2 regions of the Dickeya ananatis genome follow, and region 2 is predicted to be linked to the other one. Evidence: predicted binding sites of a transcription regulator. Region 2 holds the regulator's gene; the other holds the start of a gene.

Region 1 (7,812 bases), 1.5 Mb from region 2:
ACGTAGGCTTTGGCCGCCTGTTTGATAGACTCCTCCAGCATGATCATGGTCCGGCGCACGTTGACGTAGCGCCAGTCGAGGCTGTTGCCGTCCAGCGTGCGCGCGCCCCACACCAGCGTGCCTTCGCCGGTAAAGGTACGCAGCGCGTTGATCGATTTCCCCTGGGTGGTGACGTTCAGGTCTTCCTGCTCGTCGGCACTGATATTCACGCTGGGTGACACCACCGCGTTCAGGCTGACGTTGGCCGGGGCTTTCCACACGCCACGGGCGTTATCCACCATGGTGTAGATCCCCGCCATCGACGCGGCGGGTGGCAGCAGGTTTTGCTGACGCCGGATGTTTTCCAGCACGCTTTTGTAAATGGGGCTGATAGAGAACAGGATTTTGTGCAGCAAGGTTTTTTCTGCTTCGCTCTGTTCCACCGTCAGTTTGGCGACTTCGTCCAGCATCTGTTGCTTTTTGGCCGCTTTGAGCTTGTTGCCACCGCTGTTTAACTGCTCAGCGCTCAGTGCGTCCAGTTCTTTGAACGCGGAGGCGATTTCCGCGTTCAACACGGTAATCAGAATGTCCGGGTTGTTGACGTTGGCGAAACTGATGTCGCTGTCCTGAATGATTGAGGTGTTCAGCCACGGGTAGTACGCGGTGGCGTAATCCAGGTAGTTGATGCCCAGTTTGGAACGGAAGTTGGCGATACAGTCGCCGCTCGGGTCTTGTCGGTCTTTATACCCTTCCCAGACATCAAGAATGGCGATGCGGTTCTTCATGGTACCGCCGCAGTGGGCCAACACCGCCTGCTGCACGTTGATGCAGTCGTCTTCTTTCAGACATACCGCTTCCGGGGTCAGCACCATGGTGGGTTCCGGCTCTTTGAGCAGTGGTGTGATGCCGTTTTTCAGTGCATCAGCATCAATGGCGTCTTGATAGCTCCCCACCGAGATGATGTAGCAGGGGCCACCGCCATTCTGGAAAAAGAACAGCATGCTGTAGTACAGCAGGTAGCGGGTATTCGCCAGGGTCAGGGTATAGGCCTTACCGGCCTGACTGAAGGCGGCATCCCCCGGTATTTGATCGGTTTTTTCGACGATATCGAATTTATGCAGCGGCGCGCCGCCAAAATAATGGCGAAAATCCGACATCGAGGTAATTCGCCACGCTTTATTACGCAGAGATACGCCGCCATTTTCCGCCTTTTCGGTATAACCAATAAAAGCCGGTACCGCCGTGGCGACTTCAACAACGGAATTGGGGAAAGCGTTCTTTTCAACAATATAAACGCCTGGGGTTTTCATCACGCCCATAGTGTGATTCCTTCTGATTGAGAGAGATAACCACCCCGCGCCCTTTCGATGCCGAGAATAAAAGGTACCTGCGCCGGTATGGCGGTATCGCTATTTTTTATTGCGTTATTTTTTTATTGCCCTGTCTTTATCGTTATGTCAGTTAACAATGATTTCTGAGACAACATCGAATGACTTATCCGTTTGCAATCGACATTGATGCTGTGGCATGGCGACCGGTAATCGTTCAATCAATACGGTGTTGTCCTGATAAAGCTGAAAATAATAGTCTGACTTTTTTTGTATTTTTAATGGCTCATGAGAAATAAACGCCTGTGCCCGTTGGCCATTAGCCAGTATTTCTTCCCCCAGATAATCAAACTGATTATTCTGGCGGTTATCCCGAATACGCGTATTCGTATTAACATACGGCGCGGTGAACAGATATTTCCAGCGCCGCCGTTGGCAGCGAAACGGCATAATAAAGACCGGTGCTGTTCGCCGGTGGAGAAATGCCGTTATCGCCGTTGCATTGATCTCAATATCCACCTGCCAGATTCGCCTTTTGGCTGAGGGCAAACTGTTCGATGCCTCAGCAAGCCTGTCGCTGCGCGTTTCCAGACGCACCTCGCCGGGTTCTGCGCCGTTCAGTGTGTAACCAAAGTACGGCGTCTTCGGTTCCACCAGCCCGCTGGTGTCGGTCGCACTGGTGTCGGTGTAGCTGAAAAAATTCGGCTCCCGGCTGTTAAACCACCACCGCAGCGTGACGTGTTCCACCGCCTGAAGGGCGGGATGGGTTCTATCCGCCAGCACCAGTACCCCGTCAGCCTGCGGTTTGGTCAACAGCCCGATGCTTGTCGCCGCCTGTTGGCTACCCGGCAGCCATTCGCCATAAAACGGCAGGCTGGTACAGCCGGCAAAAAATTCATGTTCGATACGCAATTGAAATAACACGTCGTAATCGCTCATGACGTTGTGCCCTTAGTCACGGTGGCAGGCAATTGTCTGACACGTTCGGTCTGCGACTGAATCGCCTGGCTATCAGCAATTTTTACCCGCACACGGTATACCGCAGACGGTAAATAACGGCTGCCTAACATCGTCCACATCGTGCTGAGCTCATGGCGTGGCAGGCTGTCCATTTCCAGTAATAGTTGCTCAATTGCCTCATTCATATCTGGGGCGTTATAACGGTTAAGCAGGGCATTTTTATGAAAGAACGCCATCGCATGGGCGATCATTTGTAATCCTTCCGCGTATTGCGCACCGCTAAAATTTGCTGCCACCACCAGCGAAATTCGTACAAATAACGGCGGCGTACTAACAGCAAAACGATTCCCAGGATTAGCGGCATTATTCCGATACGTCACGGTTTCTTTTTCAATATTCGATAAAAACACCACCAGTTTATTTTTCGTGAGTGGAAACATCTTACCGTCGTCATCAGCCGGGTTCGCAATAACCACAACGTCATCGTGCAGGTTCAGAGTATTTTTTAGGTATTGATTTAATTGCCGGGTCAGGTAATGGATAGAGGCGTGGATCATGGGGGTTCCTTTATTAATTATCTGCTTTAGATCTCGCTATAAATGAGGTGGCTGTAAGTCGTACACGTGTATTACCGATGGGTTTTGTAGTGAAAACGTATTCTTATTGTCGAGTGCGTGAGCCATGAGTCAAAACAGCGGAATGGTAATGCGTCATTCCGCCTTACTGTTTAGCGATTGCGATTGGATAAACTATGTTGAGTCGTGATCTGTAATTGCGTACGTCAGGCAATCAGAAAAAGTTGCCGTTGGCGTCGACATTGACATCCCCATCATCGTCCATATCGGTGAAGGTTGCGTTTTGGATGTTGAATTGGGCATTGAGCCAGTGTGTAAATGCCACCGGATCAGCGGTAATAAACAGGGATTGCAGATAAGGTGTTAGCTCCAGGGTCGTTGGATCTCTGGCGATCGTGGGATTGGCATTTTTCCATTGCTGAACTGCGATTGGGGCCAATTCCGCCTGAGATTCCAGCGCTTTTCCCCAACAGCCCCCATGGCCTTTGGCTTTGACGGCAACGACCGCATTGTTACCAACCAGTGCCTTCATTCGATTGATCAATGTTATGCCATAGTCACCAAATTGAAATGCGTGGGCACCGACTTTACTGCCATTACTCAAAATACAGGTGATAGACATACAGCTGGACAAAGCAGGGTAGTGTATTCCCTCTGCGGCAGTTGCCGTTTTTACCTCGTTCTCTTGAATTTCTACAGGCATGGTCTTCTCCTCTGTGGTATCGCCAGAAAGGCTTTTTCCCCATAACGTCTTCCCCATAAAGAGTACGTAAAAATCGGTAGTAAACTTGGTCAGTACCACGGAATACTCAGGTAAAGTGATGCGAGTACAATGAAGTCCTTCGCTGCTGTGCCATAACGGAAAATAGACACAGCCAAACAGGGAGATACGCATGAAACTACTACTTGTAGGCGCAACCGGGTTAGTCGGCCATCAGGTGCTATTAAAAGCACTGGCAGAGTCGCGTATTACGCAGGTGACGGCACCGGTACGGCGTGAATTACCTGCTCACGACAAACTGCTGGCACCGCAGGTGAGTTTTGAACACTTGCCGCAAGATGCTGACTGGTGGCAGGCCGATGCCGTTATCTGCACGCTGGGCACCACCATTAAAACGGCAGGGAGCCAGGCGGCGTTCTACCGGGTTGATCATGACTACCCACTGGCGGTTGCACGTCTGGCTAAGCACCACGGCACGCCGACCTACGTGCTGAATTCAGCCAGAGGGGCGAGCGTTACGTCGCGGTTTTTCTACAACCGGGTGAAAGGTGACGTGGAGCGTGATCTGGCTGGGGTGGGTTTTGCCTCACTGACGCTGGTGCGCCCAGGGCTGATTGGCGGTGAGCGACACGCACGGCGGCCCGGTGAATGGGCGGCACAACAGGTATTGCGTGTATTGCATCCGGTGCTGCCACGGGCTTTGCACATAAACCCTGCACAGCGGATTGCCGATGCGTTACTGGACGCGGCGTTGAACCCCGTTGCGGGTGTGCGAACCGTGAGCTCTGAACATTTGGTGTAAGTGTCAGGACACTATGTATGCCAGAACACTATGTATAACGCAGGAGTTAAACATGAATAGCGCAATTTCACCGGTTGAGCTGGCAAAAGCCTATCGGCTGGTTAACCACGGGCCGACGGTGTTGGTGTCGGCCTGCCATAACGGGGTTGAGGATGTGATGGCGGCGGCCTGGTGCTGTGGGCTGGATTTTGCACCACCTAAGCTGACTGTCGTGCTGGATAAAGCGACCAAAACACGCGAGCTGCTGGAAAACAGCGGCTATTTCGCTATTCAGGTGCCGACAGTGGCACAACTGCAATTAACCAACCGGGTCGGGAATATCAGCCTGCGGGATAACCCGGATAAACTGGCGCACTGCCAGGTGGAACTGTTTCGCACCAGCGAATCAGATGTGCCGTTGGTGGCCGGTTGTGCAGCGTGGCTGCTGTGCAAGCTGATCCCTGAAGCTCACAATCAGCAAACCTACGACCTTTTTATCGGTGAGGTCATCGCTGCCTGGGCGGATTCACGAGTCTTCAGTGACGGTCACTGGCATTTTGAGAAGGCCGACCCGACATGGCGTAGCCTGCATCACGTGGCGGGTGGGCATTATTACGCCATCGGCGATGCGCTGAATGCAGGGGAATAGCGATATAAACGAACGCCCTGCAAAGGCAGGGCGCGTTGTAAGGGGATAATACCGGAACCTGTGTTGGCCCCGGCATTGATGACGCTTATCAGAACGGAATGTCGTCGTCAAAATCCATCGGCGGTTCGTTGCCCGGCATCGGCGCGCTTTGCTGCGGACGGGATTGACCGCCACCGCTGAACTGGTTGGCTTGCTGCGGCTGTTGCGGTTGACCCCAACCACCTTGTGGCGCGTTACCTCCACCCATATTGCCGCCCATGTTGCCACCAGCAGCAGGTGCGCCGCCGCCGGTGCGGCCGCCCAGCATTTGCATGCTGCCGGAGATATCGACCACCACTTCAGTGGTGTAGCGATCCTGGCCGCTCTGATCCTGCCATTTGCGGGTACGCAACTGACCTTCGATATACACCTGAGAGCCTTTGCGCAGGTACTCACCGGCGATTTCCGCCAGCTTGCCGTAGAGTGCGACGCGGTGCCACTCTGTACGCTCTTTCTGCTCGCCGGTCTGCTTGTCGCGCCAGCTGTCCGACGTGGCCAGAGTCAGGTTAGCGACTGCGCCGCCATTCGGCATGTAACGGACTTCCGGGTCCTGACCCAGATTCCCGATAAGAATCACTTTGTTAACGCCTCTGCTGGCCATGTTGGTGTCTCCTGAACAATCACATCTATAAATTTTAAACGAAAAACTATATCACGCCATTGAGTCAGATAATACCCGCGAGGCGAACCGCATTCTTTTTTCCACCGTTGCAGAAATTGCCATCAGATACTGGATATCCATTCAGTTTTGTTTGTGCCATAATCGGCCGTTTCTACTGGTTTCCTTTCTTAGGTAAAGGATAAAAAGAACAGCGTCTACTGCGGGAAAAGTGTGCATGGATAAGATTGAGATTCGTGGTGCCCGTACCCATAACCTGAAGAACATCAACCTGATTATTCCGCGTGATAAGCTTATCGTCGTGACGGGGTTATCCGGTTCGGGCAAATCCTCGCTGGCGTTCGATACGCTGTATGCCGAAGGGCAACGTCGTTATGTGGAGTCGCTATCGGCTTACGCGCGCCAGTTCCTGTCATTGATGGAAAAGCCGGATGTGGACCACATCGAAGGGCTGTCGCCCGCCATTTCCATCGAACAGAAATCTACGTCACATAACCCGCGTTCTACCGTCGGCACCATCACTGAAATCCACGATTACCTGCGTTTGTTGTTTGCCCGAGTCGGTGAGCCACGCTGCCCGGAACACGATATTCCGCTGGATGCCCAGACCGTCAGCCAGATGGTGGACAACGTCTTGTCACAGCCGGAAGGCAAGCGATTGATGCTGCTGGCACCTATCGTGAAAGAACGTAAAGGCGAGCACACCAAGACGCTGGAGAACCTGGCGACGCAGGGCTACATCCGCGCGCGTATCGACGGTGAAGTGTGCGACCTGTCAGACCCGCCGAAACTGGAACTCCAGAAAAAGCACACCATTGAAGTGGTGGTAGACCGCTTTAAAGTACGCAGCGATTTGGCGCAGCGTTTGGCGGAGTCGTTCGAAACCGCGCTGGAGTTGTCCGGCGGCACCGCTGTGGTGGCGGATATGGATGATCCGAACGCGCCAGAGCTGCTCTTTTCCGCTAACTTTGCCTGCCCGGTGTGTGGTTACAGCATGCATGAGCTGGAGCCGCGACTGTTTTCATTCAATAACCCGGCGGGTGCCTGCCCAACGTGTGACGGGCTGGGCGTACAGCAGTTTTTTGACCCGGCGCGTGTGGTGCAAAACGGCGAATTATCGCTGGCAGGCGGCGCGATCCGCGGCTGGGATCGCCGTAATTTCTACTATTTCCAGATGCTGCGCTCACTGGCGGAGCACTATGAGTTCGATGTGGAAGCGCCGTTCGATAGCCTCAGCCCGGCGATTCACAAGGTAATTCTGTACGGTTCCGGCAAAGAGAATATCGAGTTCAAATATATCAACGATCGTGGCGATACCTCGGTGCGCCGTCATCCGTTCGAAGGGGTGCTCAACAATATGGAGCGCCGCTACAAAGAGACGGAATCGACCGCTGTACGCGAAGAACTGGCGAAATTCATCAGCAACCGGCCGTGCGCCAGCTGTAATGGCACCCGCTTGCGTGAAGAAGCGCGCCACGTTTACGTGGAGCAGACCACGCTGCCACAGATTGCTGACATGAGCATCGGCCATGCGATGGCGTTTTTCCATAACATCAAGCTGAGCGGCCAACGGGCGAAAATCGCCGAAAAAGTGCTGAAAGAAATCGGCGATCGGCTGCGTTTTCTGGTTAACGTGGGTCTGAATTACCTGTCGCTGTCGCGCTCGGCGGAAACCTTGTCGGGCGGCGAAGCGCAGCGTATTCGTTTGGCGAGCCAAATCGGTGCCGGTCTGGTTGGGGTGATGTATGTGCTGGACGAACCGTCTATCGGCCTGCATCAGCGTGATAACGAGCGCCTGCTGGAAACATTGATCCACCTGCGTAACCTTGGTAACACGGTGATTGTGGTGGAGCACGATGAAGACGCCATCCGTGCCGCTGACCATATTATCGATATCGGTCCCGGTGCTGGCGTACACGGCGGTCAGGTGATTGCCGAAGGCACGGCCACGCAGATTATGGCGGTGCCGGAATCGCTGACCGGGCAGTTCCTGAGCGGCGTGCGCAAAATCGAGATCCCGGCGCAGCGTGTGCAGGCGGATCCGTCTAAAGTACTGAAGCTGATTGGTGCGCGCGGCAACAACCTCAAAGACGTGACCCTGACGCTGCCAGTCGGGCTGTTCACCTGTATTACCGGGGTGTCCGGTTCCGGTAAATCGACG
Region 2 (7,812 bases):
TGTCTCGTCGCCAGAGGTGGCGGGTGAAGCGGCGTTGTTGCCGTTGAGTGAGCGCTATTGGCTACGTGAGGTTACGCTGTCAGGTGACGGCAAGCCCTGGTTATTCGGCCGCACTGTGATACCGGAGCAGACGCTGGAAGAGGCTGATATTGACCTGACGCAGATTGGCAATACGCCACTGGGGCGTTATTTGTTCCTGCAAGGGCCACCGCCGCGCGATGTGATTCAAACTGGTCGATGTGGCGCGCTGTGGGTGCGGCGTGCGCGTTTGCTTTTGTCGGGCAATCCGTTGCTGATTACCGAGCTATTTTTGCCGGATGCCCCCGTTTATTTCCCCGACGCCCATCAGGGCTGAATGCAAAAGGAGAATCAGGCGTTGGAAAGATTGTTAACGTCAGGACGCTGGGGTGCGTATTTCCGTTTGATGCGTATTAATAAGCCGATTGGCACGTTATTGCTGTTATGGCCAACACTGTGGGCATTATGGCTGGCAGGACGTGGCGCACCGACGCTCTGGACGTTACTGGTGTTTGTGGCAGGGGTATTTTTGATGCGTGCCGCAGGGTGTGTGATTAATGACTACGCCGATCGCCATTTCGATGGGCACGTCAAACGTACCGCCGCACGACCGTTACCCGCCGGGTTAGTGAGTGAACAATCTGCCAAGGTGCTGTTTGTTGTTCTGGTATTGCTGGCGTTTGGTTTGGTACTGACCATGAACCCGCTGACTATCTGGTTATCGGTTGCCGCGCTGGCGCTGGCGTGGGTGTATCCATTCATGAAACGCGTTAGCCATCTGCCACAACTGGTTTTAGGAGCCGCGTTTGGCTGGTCTATCCCGATGGCGTATGCCGCCGTTAGCGAATCCTTGCCTGCCGCCTGTTGGCTGATGTTTTTTGCCTACATTTGCTGGACCATCGCGTATGACACCGAATACGCGATGGTAGATCGCGACGATGATCTCAAGATTGGGATAAAATCCACCGCCATCTTGTTTGGCCGTCATGACACCTTGATTATCGGCGTACTGCAACTGATGACGCTGGTGGCGATGCTGGCACTAGGAAGGATGATGGGGTTGAGCCAGATTTTCTACTGGTCGGTGCTGGTGGCTGCTGCCTTGTTCGCTTATCAGCAACGGCTGATTGCCGGGCGTGAACGTGATGACTGCTTCCGGGCATTCAACAATAACAATTATGTCGGCATGGTGCTGTTTTTCGGCATCCTGTTTGGTTTGTAGCCGGTTTTCTGTAGTAAGCTGTTTGTAGCAGATTGTTTTGTAAAAGAAAGATGGTTTTATAAAAGAAAGGTTGTTTTATAAAAGCAAGATAGTTTTATAAAAGAAAAATAGTTTTGTGGCTGGCTGTTTTATCGCAACAGGGCGGTTATTGAGTGGTAAAACAGCCCTGCGCGTCTGCGCAGGGCTTCATCGTTACTCGACGTCTTCCTTTTCTTTTTCCTTTTCAGCCAGACTCACAGCGGGTTCGCTTTCGCTGCTTTCCTGCGCCAGGCTGGCACTTTCAATGGTGAGTTTGACTTCTGGCGTGAGCAGTTCACCCAGTATGGCGTAAATTGCCTGCACATGTTCCAGCACGGCTTCACCCGTATCGCTGACGTACCCTTCGTTACGCAATGTGTTGACCAGCGTTGAGAAGACCGCCTTGTCGAAAAACTCTGGCGCATTAATACCATGCAATACAGACAGACGCTGCGCCATACTGCGGCTTTCTTTCTCCAGCGCACCACGGCTGATGGACGGGTTGGCGTTCAGCAACGCCAGCGTAATGGCATAACGCTGCAGCGTTTCACGCACACCGGCGGCCAGCAATTGCAACGTACGGATTCGTGCAGGGTTCAGTTCCAGCACATCATCTCGGGTCTGAATCAGTTGCTGATTCGCCAGCTCGGCGACCAGATCATTCAGTACGTCCGCCAGTGCGGTTTTCTCGTAATACAGGAACAATTCAGCCTGTAGCAGCGGATAAATCAGTGTTATCTGGCGCAGCAGCTCGGCGGTTGTAATACGGCGGCAGTGCATCACGATGCTGGCAACTAACGACGGCAGTACCAGCATATGCTGGATGTTATTGCGATAGTACGTCATCAACACCGCCTGCTCGCGCGGCAGGATGATAATATCGCCGACGTTATCCTTCTCCACTTCGAACTTATCCATACCCAGTGCGTGATCCAACAGCTCGGCAGCGGTTCGATTCGGCACGGTGGCATCCTGATTGTAAGGGACATTACGCAGCAGTTGCAGGTAACACTCCAGTTGCTCTTCCATCTGCTCACGGGTTAACGCCCGCTGGCGGGAGGCGAGCAGCGCAGTACAACACAGGTTCATTGCGTTGGCCGCCGCGGCATTGTTGATACGCACCATGATGTTATCGGCGATATCCTGCACGGTTGGCGTCAGCCAGGCTGGTCGTTGCGGATCGATAGGATCGATGGCATCACGCCACTGTGGTACGTGGTGGTTGAGGTACGTGGTCAACGACAGCGGTTCGCCGATGTTCACGTATCCTTGACCGAGGTTGCGCAGTTTGCGTAACCCGCGCACCATTTGCAGGAAACCCTCTTTCTCTTTGGTCGCGCCGCGCAGCTCTTTCGCGTAGGTGCCCACCTCCATCACATGCTCATAGCCGATGTAAATCGGCACTAATGTGATCGGGCGAGTTCCACCGCGCAGCATCGCCTGAATGGTCATGGCTAGTGTGCCGGTCTTGGGCTCCAGCAAACGACCAGTACGGGAACGGCCGCCTTCGACAAAGTATTCCACCGAATAACCCCGGGTGAACAACTCACCCAGATACTCGCGAAACAGCGTGGAATAGAGTTTGTTGCCCTTGAACGTGCGGCGGATGAAGAACGCGCCGAGACGACGGAAAATGGGGCCAGCCGGCCAGAAGTTAAGGTTGATGCCGGCAGCGATATGCGGCGGCACCAGGCCCTGATGGTACAAAACGTAGGAGAGCAGCAGATAGTCCATGTGGCTGCGGTGGCAGGGGACATAGACGATTTCGTGCCCGTCTTGTGCCAGCTGACGCACCCGTTCGGCATTATGCACGTTGATGCCCTGGTACAAGCGGTTCCAGGTCCAGCTCAGTACACGGTCTGATAACCGCACGGCTTCATAGGAGAAGTCGGCAGCAATCTCTTCCAGCAGCGTGATGGCGTTTTGTTGGGCTTTGTCATGCGAAATCTTTTTCACCCGCGCTTCATCGTCAATCGCTTTGGCGATAGCGCGGGAAGACAGCAACTTATTGAACAGCTCCTGGCGGACCGGCAAACGCGGGCCGACTGCCGCCAGCCGCAGACGAGAAAAGTGCATCCGTGCTACGCGTGCCAGCTTGTGGGCGATAGTCTTATCGGTGCCGTGCTCGGTTGCCATGTAACGCAGTGATACGGGGACGGAGAAACGTACAAAGCTGTCGCGTCCCAGCCATAACACGGCGAAGAATTTTTCAATACCGTTCAACAGGCGCAGATGTGGTGTGCCCTGACTCTGCCCTTCGCGGCCAGGCGAACGACCGAACATGACGGATACCGGCACCATCTGTATATCGAGTTGCGGATTGTTGCGATGCAGATCCAGATAATCGTGGAACAGCTTTATCGACTGCTGTTTAGGCACGTAATAACGGAACAGACGCGGGCCATCATTAACGAAAACGTAGCTCGGTAAGGTTTTTCCATCGATCTGCAGTGGTTGCAGCGGATCGGGCAGGCCTTGCTCCAGACATTTCGTGCGCAGAGTCAGCAAATCCGCCTTGGAGTTGTAAGGCAGGACATAGAAAATGGGCCGCGCCGGATCCAACCGTTGTTCATTAACGGGATCCTGTGGAATGACCTTACTTTTAACCAGTAATTTTAGCGGGAAATTCAGTAGTTTATAGTAAATTATACGCCAACCTGACATAACAACCAGAAGCCTCTTGTTAGCAATTCGGGCCAAGGATACCAGAAACCAGACAGGATATCTGTGGTGATGAAACCAGGGCTGCGCGTTAAAATCATGGCCAACCACAAATTAAAGGCGGAGTACGCATGAACAAAGCAACCGGAATGACCCGCATCATCAAAGCGACGGGTTATTCGCTGCAAGGATTGAAACAGGCATGGCAGCATGAGGCGGCGTTTCGACAGGAACTCCTGCTTACGCTGGTCGCGGTGATTATTGCCTGCTGGTTGCCGGTTTCCATGGTGGAACGACTGCTGTTGATCGGCGCAGTCGTGTTGATCGTACTGTTTGAGCTGGTCAATAGTGCGATTGAGGCGGTGGTGGATCGCGTCGGTACGGATTACCACGAATTGTCAGGCCGGGCCAAAGACATCGGCTCGGCGGCGGTATTCGTCGCCTGTCTGTTGGCGGCAGTCGTGTGGGGCGGGATACTGTGGAGCCGTTTTGCGTGACGCTCTGCATAATCACAGAAAAATCCGTGCAATAGCAATCTCGCGGTTCCCATAGGCACTTTCCCTGTATATACTCACAGCGAAACTGTATAAACAAACAGGGGGCGGAATGAAAGCGCTAACTACCAGACAACAGCAGGTTTATGATCTGATTCGCGATCATATTTCACAAACCGGTATGCCGCCCACCCGGGCCGAAATTGCCAGTCAGTTGGGCTTCCGCTCGCCCAATGCAGCCGAAGAACACCTCAAGGCGCTCGCACGTAAAGGCGTCATTGAAATTGTGACGGGCGCTTCTCGTGGAATCCGCCTGTTGATGGAAGAAGAAGACCAAGGTCTGCCGTTAATTGGCCGTGTCGCCGCCGGTGAACCGCTGCTGGCTCAGCAGCATATCGAATGTCACTATCAGGTTGATCCCGCAATGTTTAAACCCAGCGCTGATTTTCTGCTGCGGGTGAGTGGGATGTCGATGAAAGACATCGGAATTCTGGATGGTGACCTGCTGGCGGTACATAAAACGCAGGATGTGCGTAACGGTCAGGTTGTTGTCGCGCGCATTGAAGATGAAGTGACAGTTAAACGCTTGAAAAAGCAGGGCAACATTGTTCAGTTGCTGGCAGAAAATAAAGAGTTTTCACCGATCGTTGTCGATTTGCGTGAGCAAAACTTCTCCATTGAAGGGTTGGCGGTGGGTGTTATCCGCAACAGCGACTGGAGCTGACGCCCCTGTTCCAGTCCGCCCTTGATGGGTGATGCGCATTGCCCATACTGGTGTCCAGTGTGTCTGGATGGGCACCTTTTATTTCCCGGTTTGATCTCCGGTTTGCGTCAGGGAAGGGCGATGAATTCAGAAATGAATTCAGGAGAAGCAATGGATTCAAGAGAAATCAGGATAAAGCAGTGTGAAGCAGCGCTTCACACTTGGCACCTCATCGTTTTCGCTGTTCAGCGTTTTTTCACGGGGATGCTGTGATCGTGATGGCAACTGTCCCGATGTTCGCAAGATTCAACCTGTTGGCATTCGCCACACAAACCATGCGCTTCCACCACGCTGTGACGCAAGGCAAAACCTGCCTGTTTGGCTAGCTGGTGCAGGGTTTCTTCCACCCCTTCCGTCTGGCGTTCTGTCACTTGTCCGCACCGATCGCAGATAAACAGCGCCGACGTATGGCTGTGTTCCTCAAAATGATGGCACAGTACATAACTGTTGGTAGATTCCACCTTATGGATAAAACCTTGTTCCAGCAAAAAATCCAGTGCGCGATAGACGGTTGGGGGTTTGGCCTGCGGTTCGGAAACACGGAGCAGATCCAGCAGATCATACGCGCTGATCGCACCAGGCTGCAGGGCCATCAAACGCAACACCTCCTGACGTTGAGGCGTCAGACGTACATTGCGTTGCTGACAAAGCTGTTCAGCCTGGGCAACAAGTTTGTCCGGATTGGTTGAATCCATTGCAGTAACCCTGAAGCGAGTGTGAAATTATCCCGGCATATTATCATGACTGGACAAAAACGCCGAGATAGCGACATCGAGGTTACTTGGGTGGCTCCCGCATTAGGGGGATTCGTCTGCTGAGCCCGAAGGCACTTAGACCACCAGGTCTATCAGTAATGCACGTGCGGCGGTTTCTGCCCGAACGATAAGACTCTTTTCCTGCTGAACAAACGCACCGTCGCCACAACGCAATACGCTCGGTATCGGCGCGCTATTCCCATTAATATGCAGAGTACCGTAAATCGACTGCAGATAAGCCCGGTTGCCGTTCAGTGTCAGGTGATGTTGTTCACCGGCGGCCAGATTCACATGGTGGATCCAGACCTGCTGACGCAGATGGAGGGCATTGGCAGATTCATCTGGCGATGCAATCAACTGATAAGGCTGCTGCTCTTCCACCTGCAGCCGTTGCAGACACTGGTTTTCCCGGGTAGGGCAAGCGTCCAGCCACAGCTGTAGCCGGGTCAGTGGCGTCTCACTGCCAGTATTGTGCTCGCTATAGCTGATATTGGGTTGCGTGGCGAGCAACAAGGCCTCGCCAGCTTTGGCCCGGGTATGGTTGCCGTTGCTGTCACGATATTCTGCTTCACCCTGCAAGATGATATTCAGGATATCCACGCGGGGATAGGAGCGTGGCTGAAAGGAGGCGCCGGGGGCCAGTACTTCCTGATTGAGCACCCGCAGCGAGGCAAAGCCCAGCAGATCAGGATCAAAGTAATGACCGAAAGAAAAGGTATAGCGCGCCTGCAACCAGCCATAGTCAGCCTTGCCGCATTGTTCTGCTGCTCTGCTAATGATCATGGTATTCGACCCTGAGAATTATTGATGAAGCGATAGTAATTGTCTGGACGATGGATTGTTAGCCAGTTAATCTGGTCGGCACGTTCAAAAATCCTGAATGAGTGAATAAATGGCAAAGGAACGGGCACTAACACTGGAAGCCTTAAGAGTCATGGATGCTATCGATCGCCGGGGAAGTTTTGCCGCCGCTGCAGATGAGCTGGGGCGTGTACCTTCTGCCCTGAGTTATACCATGCAGAAACTGGAAGATGAGCTGGATGTCGTGTTGTTCGACCGTTCCGGGCATCGTACGAAGTTCACCAATGTGGGGCGTATGCTGCTGGAGCGTGGACGCATCTTGCTGGAAGCTGCAGACAAGTTGACGACGGATGCCGAAGCGCTGGCGCGTGGATGGGAAACCCATCTGACCATTGTGATGGAAGCATTGGTGCCGACCGAGCGTTTTTTCCCTTTGCTGGATAAGTTGTCGCTAAAAGCCAATACCCAGGTGTCATTATTGACGGAGGTGCTGGCAGGGGCATGGGAACGGCTTGAGCAAGGACGGGCAGATATCGTTATCGCACCGGACATGCACTTTCGCTCGTCTTCGGAAATCAACACCCGCAAGCTTTACTCCATGAAGAGCGTGTATGTGGCAAGCCCGGACCACCCGATTCACGATGAACCGGAGCCGTTATCGGAAGTGACGCGGGTTAAATATCGCGGTATTGCGATTGCCGATACCGCCCGCGAGCGCCCTGTACTAACAGTGCAATTGCTGGATAAGCAGCCGCGTTTGACCGTGAGTTCGATGGATGACAAGCGACGGGCGTTGCTGGCCGGACTGGGGGTGGCGACAATGCCCTATGAACGGGTGGCTCAGGATATTGCCGAAGGCAGGCTGCGAGTCGTCAGTCCGGAAAACATCATCGAAGTCCAAATCATCATGGCATGGCGGCGTGATAGCATGGGCGAAGCCAAGGCGTGGTTTTTACGGGAAATCCCCCGCATATTCAACGCAAATTGAGTATGACACAACACCGTCGCTGATGTTAATCACGCGACGGTGTTACGCCATAAAGCCTGCTTGCGGCGGACAATATGAGATTACGGGTAACG

What was found. Region 2 encodes LexA, which represses DNA repair genes until DNA is damaged. Its sites were predicted from a motif close to TNCTGTATGTACATACAGNA; they were not measured.
Region 1: uvrA (excinuclease ABC subunit UvrA) is a predicted target of LexA. The motif match lies at 5,761-5,780, and genes of this name have one in related genera.

Annotation. Positions count from the first base shown of each region.
Region 1 covers NZ_CP040816.1:295,751-303,562, forward strand. Annotated here, with positions in the region: gene FGI04_RS01250 (contractile injection system sheath protein) at 1-1,298, opposite strand, end outside; gene FGI04_RS01255 (hypothetical protein) at 1,437-2,246, opposite strand; gene FGI04_RS01260 (contractile injection system cap protein) at 2,243-2,824, opposite strand; gene FGI04_RS01265 (hypothetical protein) at 3,057-3,737, opposite strand; gene FGI04_RS01270 (Rossmann-fold NAD(P)-binding domain-containing protein) at 3,736-4,365, shown strand; gene FGI04_RS01275 (flavin reductase family protein) at 4,418-4,993, shown strand; gene FGI04_RS01280 (single-stranded DNA-binding protein) at 5,082-5,633, opposite strand; gene uvrA (excinuclease ABC subunit UvrA) at 5,869-7,812, shown strand, end outside.
Region 2 covers NZ_CP040816.1:3,587,959-3,595,770, reverse strand. Annotated here, with positions in the region: gene ubiC (chorismate lyase) at 1-355, shown strand, start outside; gene ubiA (4-hydroxybenzoate octaprenyltransferase) at 356-1,240, shown strand; gene plsB (glycerol-3-phosphate 1-O-acyltransferase PlsB) at 1,433-3,922, opposite strand; gene FGI04_RS15935 (diacylglycerol kinase) at 4,051-4,416, shown strand; gene lexA (transcriptional repressor LexA) at 4,526-5,137, shown strand; gene zur (zinc uptake transcriptional repressor Zur) at 5,362-5,871, opposite strand; gene FGI04_RS15920 (pirin family protein) at 6,007-6,714, opposite strand; gene FGI04_RS15915 (LysR family transcriptional regulator) at 6,824-7,720, shown strand; gene FGI04_RS15910 (glutathione S-transferase family protein) at 7,801-7,812, opposite strand, start outside.